2 regions of the Spirillospora sp. NPDC052269 genome follow, and region 1 is predicted to be linked to the other one. Evidence: riboswitches for the same ligand, from Rfam matches in the RefSeq annotation. Region 1 holds a riboswitch; the other holds the start of a gene.

Region 1 (4,204 bases):
TCCATGCCACGCCGACGCTTGTTGACCAGCCACAGGATCCAGTCCCAGAAGTGGGCGTCGATCGCGCGCAGCGTGTCCGGCCCTACTCGCCATGGCCCGGCCGGACGCCGCGGGACGTCCCGGAAGAGCAGGTCCACCTTCACCGGCCCGGCGAACACCAGCAGGTAGCTCGCGCATTCGCCGAGCGGATCCCACTGCGCCGCCACCGGATCGAACGGTGCGACGAGTTCCGGCAGGTCGGCGGCCACCTCCCCGAAGTCGTCCACGGCCACCGCGAAGTCCCAGTCCGAACTCCGCACGGCCGTCCCCCGCGCCCGCGACCCGACCAGTTCCACCCCCCGCACGGCCGGATGGGCGCGCAGCACTCCGGCGACATCCTCCGCTATCCCCATGACCATCCCTTTACCCGCCCAATCAACACGAAAAGCCCTCTCCCACAGGGAAAGAGGGCTTTTGTGTCGCTTCTCGGACGTCCGGCTCCGTCAGCAGCCGCCCGCGACGGCGGGGATGATGGAGATCTGGGTGCCCGCGGGCGTCGGGGTGTCGAGGCCCTCGGCGAAGCGGACGTCCTCGTCGCCGACGTAGACGTTGACGAAGCGGCGGATCCTGCCGTTGTCGTCCAGGATGCGGGCGGAGATGCCGGTGTAGGACGACTCCAGGTCGGCGACCACGGCGCGCAGGGTGACGCCCTCGGCGTCCACCTCGGACTCGCCGCCGGTGTAGGTCCGCAGGATGGTCGGGATGCGGACGGAAACGGTGCTCATGAGGGCTCCTCTCAGGCGATCCCGGCCGCGCGGAACGCGGTCAGGGTGGGGGCGATGTCGGCGGTCGGGGCGACGAACGGGGCGACGGCGTCCAGGGTCTTCAGGCCGTCCCCGGAGTTGATGATCACGGTCTCGGCGGACGGGTCGAGCACGCCGGACTCGGCGAGCTTCTTCAGCACCCCGACGGTGACGCCGCCCGCGGTCTCACCGAAGACGCCCTCGGTGGCGGCGAGCAGCCGGATGCCCTCCACGACCTGCTCGTCGGTGACGTCCTCGACCGTGCCGCCGGTGCGGCGGGCGACGTCGAGCACGTAGGTGCCGTCCGCCGGGTTGCCGATCGCGAGGGACTTGGCGATGGTGTCCGGCTTGACCGGGCGGAACACGTCCCAGCCCTGCTTGAACGCGTTCGCGACCGGGTCGCAGCCCGCGGCCTGCGCGCCGAACACCCGGTAAGGCCTGTCCTCGACCAGGCCGAGCTTGATCAGCTCCTGGAACGCCTTGTCGATCTTGGTGAGCTGGGACCCCGACGCGACCGGGACGACGATCTGGTCCGGCAGCCGCCAGCCGAGCTGCTCGGCGATCTCGTAGCCGAGCGTCTTGGACCCCTCGGCGTAGTACGGCCGGACGTTGACGTTCACGAACGCCCAGTCCTCCTGCTCGCCGGCGATCTCCGAGGCGAGCCGGTTGACGTCGTCGTAGTTGCCGTCCACGGTCACGAACGTCCCGCCGTACACGGCCGTCGTGATGATCTTCTGCGCCTCCAGGTCGGACGGCACGAACACCGCGCTGCGGATCCCCGCGCGGGCGGCGGCCGCCGCGACCGCGTTCGCCAGGTTCCCGGTGGACGGGCAGGCCAGCACGGTGAACCCCAGCTCACGGGCGGCGGCGAGGGCGACCGCGACCACGCGGTCCTTGAACGAGTGGGTCGGGTTGCCGCTGTCGTCCTTCACCCAGAGCCTCGCGAGCCCGAGCGTCTCGGCGAGGCGGTCGGCCCGGACGAGCCGGGTCAGGCCGGGCTCGGTGTTGGGCGTCTCCTCGACGTGGGACGGGACGGGCAGCAGCCCCTTGTACCGCCAGATGTTGCGCGGTCCCGCCTCGATCGACGCGCGGGTGACGTCGCCGAAGTCGTAGGAGATCTCCAGCGGCCCGAAACACTCCTCGCACGCGTAGTGCGGGCCGAGGTCACGGGTGTGGCCGCATTCGCGGCAGGTCAGAGCGGTGGCGGGTCCGAGATCGATCGCAGACGTGAGCGCCATGAGGCGAGGCCCTTCTCCCCATCTTCCCTGCGCACCGATTTGGTCGCAGGCCGGAGTTGGCACCACTTCCCGGTCGGCCTCGCGGAGTCGCGAGTGCGTTCTGACCGGGTGGTTGCCGGGGCTTCGTAGGGCCGGTCCCTCCACCCCTCTGGATGAGCGATATGAAGTTGTGCGAGGGCTGAGCTGGAAGACCGGCCCGTTCGGCCACTGTGCTCCCTGCACCCCTCTGGATGAGCGATATGAAGTTATATGAGGGGTTCTTTCGAACTCCGTGGCCCGAGATTACATGACGTGACCGGTTCGCGGACAAGGCCATCTCGCCGGTTGAGATGCGTTCAGCTCGTGGCCTTGGTCACCCGACAGACTTCTGTCACGCTGCCGGGAGGTGTCCGTGGAGGTGGCGACAGGTCTGTGCCGATGAACCACGCGGGCCCCTTTGATGTGCGGGCGCCTCGGCTGAGACGCTGCCTCCATGAGTCGAATCGTGGTGGCGTCCAACCGTGGTCCGGTGTCGTTCACCAGGAGCGAGGGCGGCGGGCTGACCGCGCGGCGCGGCGGCGGCGGACTGGTGTCGGGCCTCGCCGGGGTCGCGGCCGAGACGGACGTGCTGTGGGTGTGCGCGGCGCTCGGCGACGCCGACCGGGAGGCCGCGCGCGAGGCCCCGGACGGACGGCTCGACCAGGCGGGGCACGACACCGGCGACGCGGCGGTGCGGATGCTCGACATCCCCGCCGCGACCTTCCAGCGCGCCTACAACTCGGTCGCGAACTCGACGCTCTGGTTCGTCCACCACCTGCTGTACGAGACGCCGGTCGCGCCGCATTTCGACGCGCGGTTCCGCCGGGACTGGCAGTCCTACGAGGCGTACAACGCGGCGTTCGCCGACGCCGTGGCCCAGTCGTCCGGCGAGGGGGCGAAGGCCGTCGTGCAGGACTACCACCTGTCGCTCGCGCCGGGCATGCTCCGCGAGCGGCGCCCCGACCTGCGCATCGCGCACTTCTCGCACACGCCGTGGGCGCCGCCGGAGTACTTCCGGATGCTGCCGGACGACATCGCCGTCGCCGTCCTCGGCGGCATCCTCGGCGCGGACCACGCCGGGTTCCTCACACGACGTTGGGCGGACGCCTTCCTCGCATGCTGCGCCGAAATCCTGCCCGGCGCACGCGTGGACGGCCGATCCGTCACCTACGCGGGCCGGACGACCCAGATCGGTGTGCACGGCCTCGGCGTGGACGGTGAGTCCCTGCGCGCACGAGCCGCCCAGCCGGACGTGGCCGAACGCCGGGAGACACTGCGCGCGCAGGTGGGCGACCGCAAACTGATCGTCCGCGTGGACCGGACGGAACTCTCGAAGAACATCGTGCGCGGCCTGGCCGCCTACCGCGAGCTGCTCGCGACGCATCCCGAATGGCACGGACGGGTCGTCCACCTGGCGTTCGCGTATCCGTCGCGGACGGACCTCGCCGAGTACCGCGCGTACACCGAGGCCGTCCACGCGATGGCGCGGGCGATCTCCGACGAGTTCGCGACGCCCACCTGGGATCCGCTGATCGTGCAGGTCAACGACGACTATCCGCGCTCGCTCGCGGCCTACACGCTCGCGGACGTCCTGCTGGTGAACCCGATCCGGGACGGCATGAACCTCGTCGCCAAGGAGGGGCCGGTGCTGTCGGCGGACGGCTGCGCGCTGGTGCTGTCCCGGGAGGCCGGCGCCGCCGCCGAGCTCGCGGACGACGCGCTGACGGTCAATCCGTTCGACGTGTCGCAGACCGTCGGGGCGCTGCATCACGCGCTGCTCATGCCGTCCGGTGAGCGCGGCGAGCGGTGCCGCCGACTCGCCGCCGCCGCGACCGCGCTCCCGCCCGCCCGCTGGTTCGCCGACCAGCTCGACGCCCTCGGTTAGGCGGTCGGCGACGGCGCAGGCTCGGTGGCGGGTTCGAGCAGGCAGGTGACTGGGTTGGGCTCGTGCAGCCGCCGCCAGCGTTCCCGCATGTCGGCCTTGCCGTGCGCCAGCCGGCGGTGCGTCGCCGTCGCGGCGAACTTCGCGAACAGCGCGGGCCCCGGCCGGGGCAGGCCGCTCGGCTCGTAGCCGTGGTCGGTGAGGCGGTCGCCGAACGCGGCGTCCGCGAGGCCGATCTCCCACGGTTCGAGCCGCGTCCGCCACGAGCCGACACGCCCGGACGA
Region 2 (4,204 bases), on a different contig from region 1:
GCCGGGCGGCGTGGCAGGCGTCGGTGCGGCAGGCGGCTGCGCGCCGATGGGCTCGCCGTGCGCGCCGTCCTGAGCAGGCGCGGACGGAGCGGCCTGCGGCGGCGGTGCGGCCGGGCCGGACAGCGCGGACGGGTCGGGCTGGTGGTGGCCGGCGAGCGGCGGACGCTGGTCGCCCTGCGCGAGGCGCAGTATGAACCAGGCGGGCAGGCGGCCCTCGATCGGGAGCGAGACGTCCCGGACGGTGTGGGACGGGACGTCCACCGCGAGCCACCAGTTGTTGTCCGGCCAGGTCTCGGCGAGGACGGTGAAGGGCGCCCGGATGTAGTGCCGGTAGGACGGGCCGAGGCAGGCGCGCATCGCGGTGGGCGAGGTGTAGACGAGCACGAACGTGCGGTCGTCCTCGTCCTGCGTGGGCCAGGTCGGCTGCCGCCGGCCGGCGAGGACGTCGTCGGTCATCTCGGGTGGGACGGGGACGACGAGTTCACTCTCCGCCAGCAGCCGGAAGTACCCTTCCTGGTCCCCGTTCCGTACCGCGTCCCCCAGTCGGCGCTCGAGCTCCGACGTGGGTTGCCAGCCGTCCGCCACGGTCGCCACCCCCTGTTTCATCCCGCCCCGGACCTTCCTCCTCCCGGACCCCGACGCCGGGAGGCGGGCCCGCTGGGCACCTTACGGACCTGCTTACGCTACATGGGCGAACAGAGCTAAAGCGCCCACTCGACCGGTCCGCGGACGACCCTCGGGACAGTATGGCGCGGGACGGTGACAATCCCGCGCCATCCGCCGAAGGCCACCGGCCTCCGGGCCCACCGGAGTAATGGAGATCTAACCCCGGGGCAATTGCGCGGTGCCGACTTCGGCACCCCCGCGGGCGAGGACGGCGACCGCCTCGACGAGCCGGTCCACATGCGCCTCGGTGGTCCCGATCCCGAAACTCGCCCGGACCGCCGAGCTCGGCCCGCCCGCACAGCTCCCACCACCCGCACCGGACGCTCCACCCGCGTTGGACGCGCCGCCCGCGCTGCCCGCGCCGCCCGCGCTGCCCGCTCCGCCCGCGCTGCCCGCTCCGCCCGCGCTGCCCGCTCCGCCCGCGCTGCCCGCTCCGCCCGCGCTGGACGCTCCGCCCACGTTGGACGCGCCGCCTGCGCTGCCTGCGCTGGACGCGCTGCCTGCGCCGCCCACGTTGGACGCGCTGCCCGCGTTGCCTCCGCTGGACGCGCCGCCCGCCCTGGCCGCGCTGACTGCGTTGGACGCGTTGGACGTGTCGAGGAGGTGTTGGACGAAGGGGTGTGCGCAGAACTTTCCGTCTCGGACGCCGATCCCGAACCGTCCCGAAAGGGCGACCGCCAGTTCGCGCGCGTCCCAGCCGTCCACGACGAACGACACGATGCCGACGCGCGGTGACCGGTCCCCCCAGAGCGTGAGTTCGCGCACACCCGGGATCCGCGCCAATCCGGTGCGCAGCCGTGCGAGGAGCCGCGCCTCGTGCTCGACGAGCGGTGTCCAGCCGGTCGCGGCGAGGGTCTCGCACGCGGCGGCGAGCGCGAGGACGCCGAGGACGTTCGGGGTGCCCGCCTCGTGCCGCGCCTCGGGGTCGGCGTGCCAGTGCGCGCGGTTCCCGTGCTCGTCGACGGACGCGCTGGCCCCGCCGCCCTTGAGGTACGGCCCGGCGGCGCGCAGCCAGTCGGACCGTCCGGCGAGGACGCCCGCGCCGAACGGCGCGTACAGCTTGTGCCCGGAGAACGCGACGTAGTCGAGGCCGAGCGCGGTCATGTCCAGCGGGCGGTGCGGGACGAGCTGCGCCGCGTCCACCGCGATGCGCGCGCCGTGCGTCCGCGCGACCGCGGCGAGCTCCGCGAGCGGCCACACCTCGCCGGTCACGTTGGACGCGGCGGTGACCACCAGCAGGCGCGGTCCGGCGGGGGAGGCGGCGAGCGCCCGGCCGGCCGCGGCGACGGCCTCGGTGGGCGAGGCCGGCGCGGGCAGCCGGACGGCCCGCCGCCACGGCAGCAGCGTCGCGTGGTGCTCGGTCTCGAACACCACGACCGTCGTCCCGGACGGGACGCAGTGCGCGAGCAGGTTCATCGCGTCCGTGGTGTTGCGCGTGAACACGACCGACGAGCGCTGCCGCGCGCCGAGGAAGCCCCGGACCGTCTCGCGCGCCTTCTCATACGCGGCCGTCGTGACCTGGGACGCGTAGCCCGCGCCCCGGTGCACGCTGCTGTAGTACGGCAGTGCCTCGGAGATCGCCTCCCGCACCGCCGAAAGACACGGCGCGCTCGCGGCGTAGTCGAGGTTGGCGTAGGGGACGGCGCGCCCGTCGTCCAGCGGGACGGGCGCGTCCGTCCCGATCACGGAGGGAGTGGAACCGACAAAAGGGGTAGCGAGGGCAGTCGCGGACATACGTGGGCACTCCTCGGGATCAGGGATCCCGAGGGCCAGGCCCTGGAACGACGGGATCCGCGCTTGCCGGGGCGCGATACCACGCCCGGCCCGGTCCTCACCCGGGGCACCCCATCGCGGACGAAGGGTTGCCGGCCAGCTAGCCGGGGCTTGACGCTGGCGCTCATGACCTGGTGCGAAAGTATAGGAGGGACGGGATGTGGATCAAGTCGGAGGGCACGGATGACGCACGGGGTGATCACGAGACTGGCGGCCGGGGGAGCGCTGGCGGCGGGCGCGGCGGCGCTGCTGGCCGGCTGCGGCGGATCGGTCGGCGGCGGTAATTCGGCCGCCACCTGCGGAGACGCGAAAACGGCCTACGAGAAGTACATCGGCGGTGTGCACGCGGTGTCGGCGGCGGACGCCGCCCAATGGCGGCAGCCGACCGAGCAGCTCGCCGCGAACCTGTCGGGGCTGGCGGACAAGGCGTCCGACGACAAGCTCAAGAACGCGCTCAAGGACCAGGCGGCCAAGCTCCGCGCCGCCGCCGGAACGGTCGCGGCGGGCGACGTCGAACAACTCAACGCGACCCTCGCCGCCGCCCCCGGCGCACTGGGCACCGCCTGCGACTGAGCCCACCGGCCAACGCCCGCAACGGCCAACGCCCACGGCGGCCAACGCCCACAACGGATGACGCCCATGACGAACGGCGGGTATGGGAAAGGGGTCCCGAGAGAACTCGGGACCCCTCGGGTCAGAAGCCCAGGTCGTTGGTGCCGGTGCCGGTTCCGCCACCCCCGCCGCCGCCACTGCCGCCGCCACCGCCTCCGGTTCCGCCGCCGCCTCCGGTTCCGCCACCCCCGGGATTGGGGCTGCTCGGACCGCCTGTCGGCTTGCCGGTGGGACGGTGCGTCGGACGGCCGGTCGGCTGGCCCGGCCCCGTCGGGCGGCCGCCTGGCTTGGTCGGCTTGCCGGACGGCGGCTTGGTCGTCGGGGTGTCCGTCGGACGGTTGGTCACCGGGCCCTGGTCGTAGCCGGTGTCGATGGACGGCGGGTCGAACGACTTGGCCGCGAAGTTCTTGATCGAGACCGCGTCGCCCATGTAGCTCTTCCAGATCTGCGCCGGAAGCTGGCCGCCGTAGGACCCGTAGCCCGGGATGTCCAGCGGCTTGCCGTCGCTGCGGAACATCGCGACGGTCGTCTGGAGCTGCGGGATGAACCCGTTGAACCAGATCGCGGCGCCGGCGTTGGTGGTGCCGGTCTTGCCCGCGACGTCGCGTCCGTCGTCGAGCTGGGCGCCGCGGCCGGTGCCGCCCTCGACGACCTTCTGCATCGCGTAGGTGGCGTCCTTGGCGACCTGGTCGCTGAAGACGTTGTCGCCCTTCTCGGAGAACTCGTCCGAGTGGCCCTTGTTGTCGTCGACCGAGCGGACGACGTACGGGGTGCGGTGCGTGCCGTCCGCCGCGAAGGTCGAGTACACCCCGGCCATCTCGATCGGGTGCACCGAGATCGGGCCCAGCGGCAGCGACGGGGCGTTGTTCGCGCCGTTCGCGGTGAGCTGGCTCTTCGGGATGCCGAGCGCCTCGGCCATCTTGGTCACCTTGTCGAGCCCGACCTGCTGGCCGAGGTTGACGTAGGCGGTGTTCACCGAGTGCTCGGTGGCGGTGACCAGGTTGATGTTCCCGAACTGCTCGTCGGAGTCGTTGTGCAGGGGCGTGCCCGCGAAGGTCTGCGGGGACGAGCCGTCCTCGGTGGTGTCGAGGCCGTAGCCCGCCTTCAGCGCGGCGGCCAGCACGACCGGCTTGAAGCCGGAGCCCGGCTGGGC

What was found. A riboswitch is a leader RNA that binds a small molecule or an ion and turns the genes downstream of it on or off. The one in region 1 is predicted to bind S-adenosylmethionine.
Region 2: another riboswitch for S-adenosylmethionine. It lies ahead of AB0L06_RS20180 (aminotransferase class V-fold PLP-dependent enzyme); the one in region 1 lies ahead of thrC (threonine synthase).

The regions. Positions count from the first base shown of each region.
Region 1 is NZ_JBFAUU010000005.1:481,863-486,066, reverse strand. Features, by position in the region: gene AB0L06_RS13695 (nucleotidyltransferase domain-containing protein) at 1-392, opposite strand, end outside; gene AB0L06_RS13690 (MoaD/ThiS family protein) at 483-764, opposite strand; gene thrC (threonine synthase) at 776-2,020, opposite strand; SAM riboswitch class I at 2,036-2,179, opposite strand; gene AB0L06_RS13680 (alpha,alpha-trehalose-phosphate synthase (UDP-forming)) at 2,493-3,923, shown strand; gene AB0L06_RS13675 (sulfotransferase family protein) at 3,920-4,204, opposite strand, start outside.
Region 2 is NZ_JBFAUU010000009.1:24,251-28,454, reverse strand. Features, by position in the region: gene AB0L06_RS20185 (SseB family protein) at 1-606, opposite strand, end outside; gene AB0L06_RS20180 (aminotransferase class V-fold PLP-dependent enzyme) at 823-2,352, opposite strand; SAM riboswitch class IV at 2,455-2,571, opposite strand; gene AB0L06_RS20175 (DUF8711 family protein) at 2,623-3,012, shown strand; gene AB0L06_RS20170 (transglycosylase domain-containing protein) at 3,134-4,204, opposite strand, start outside.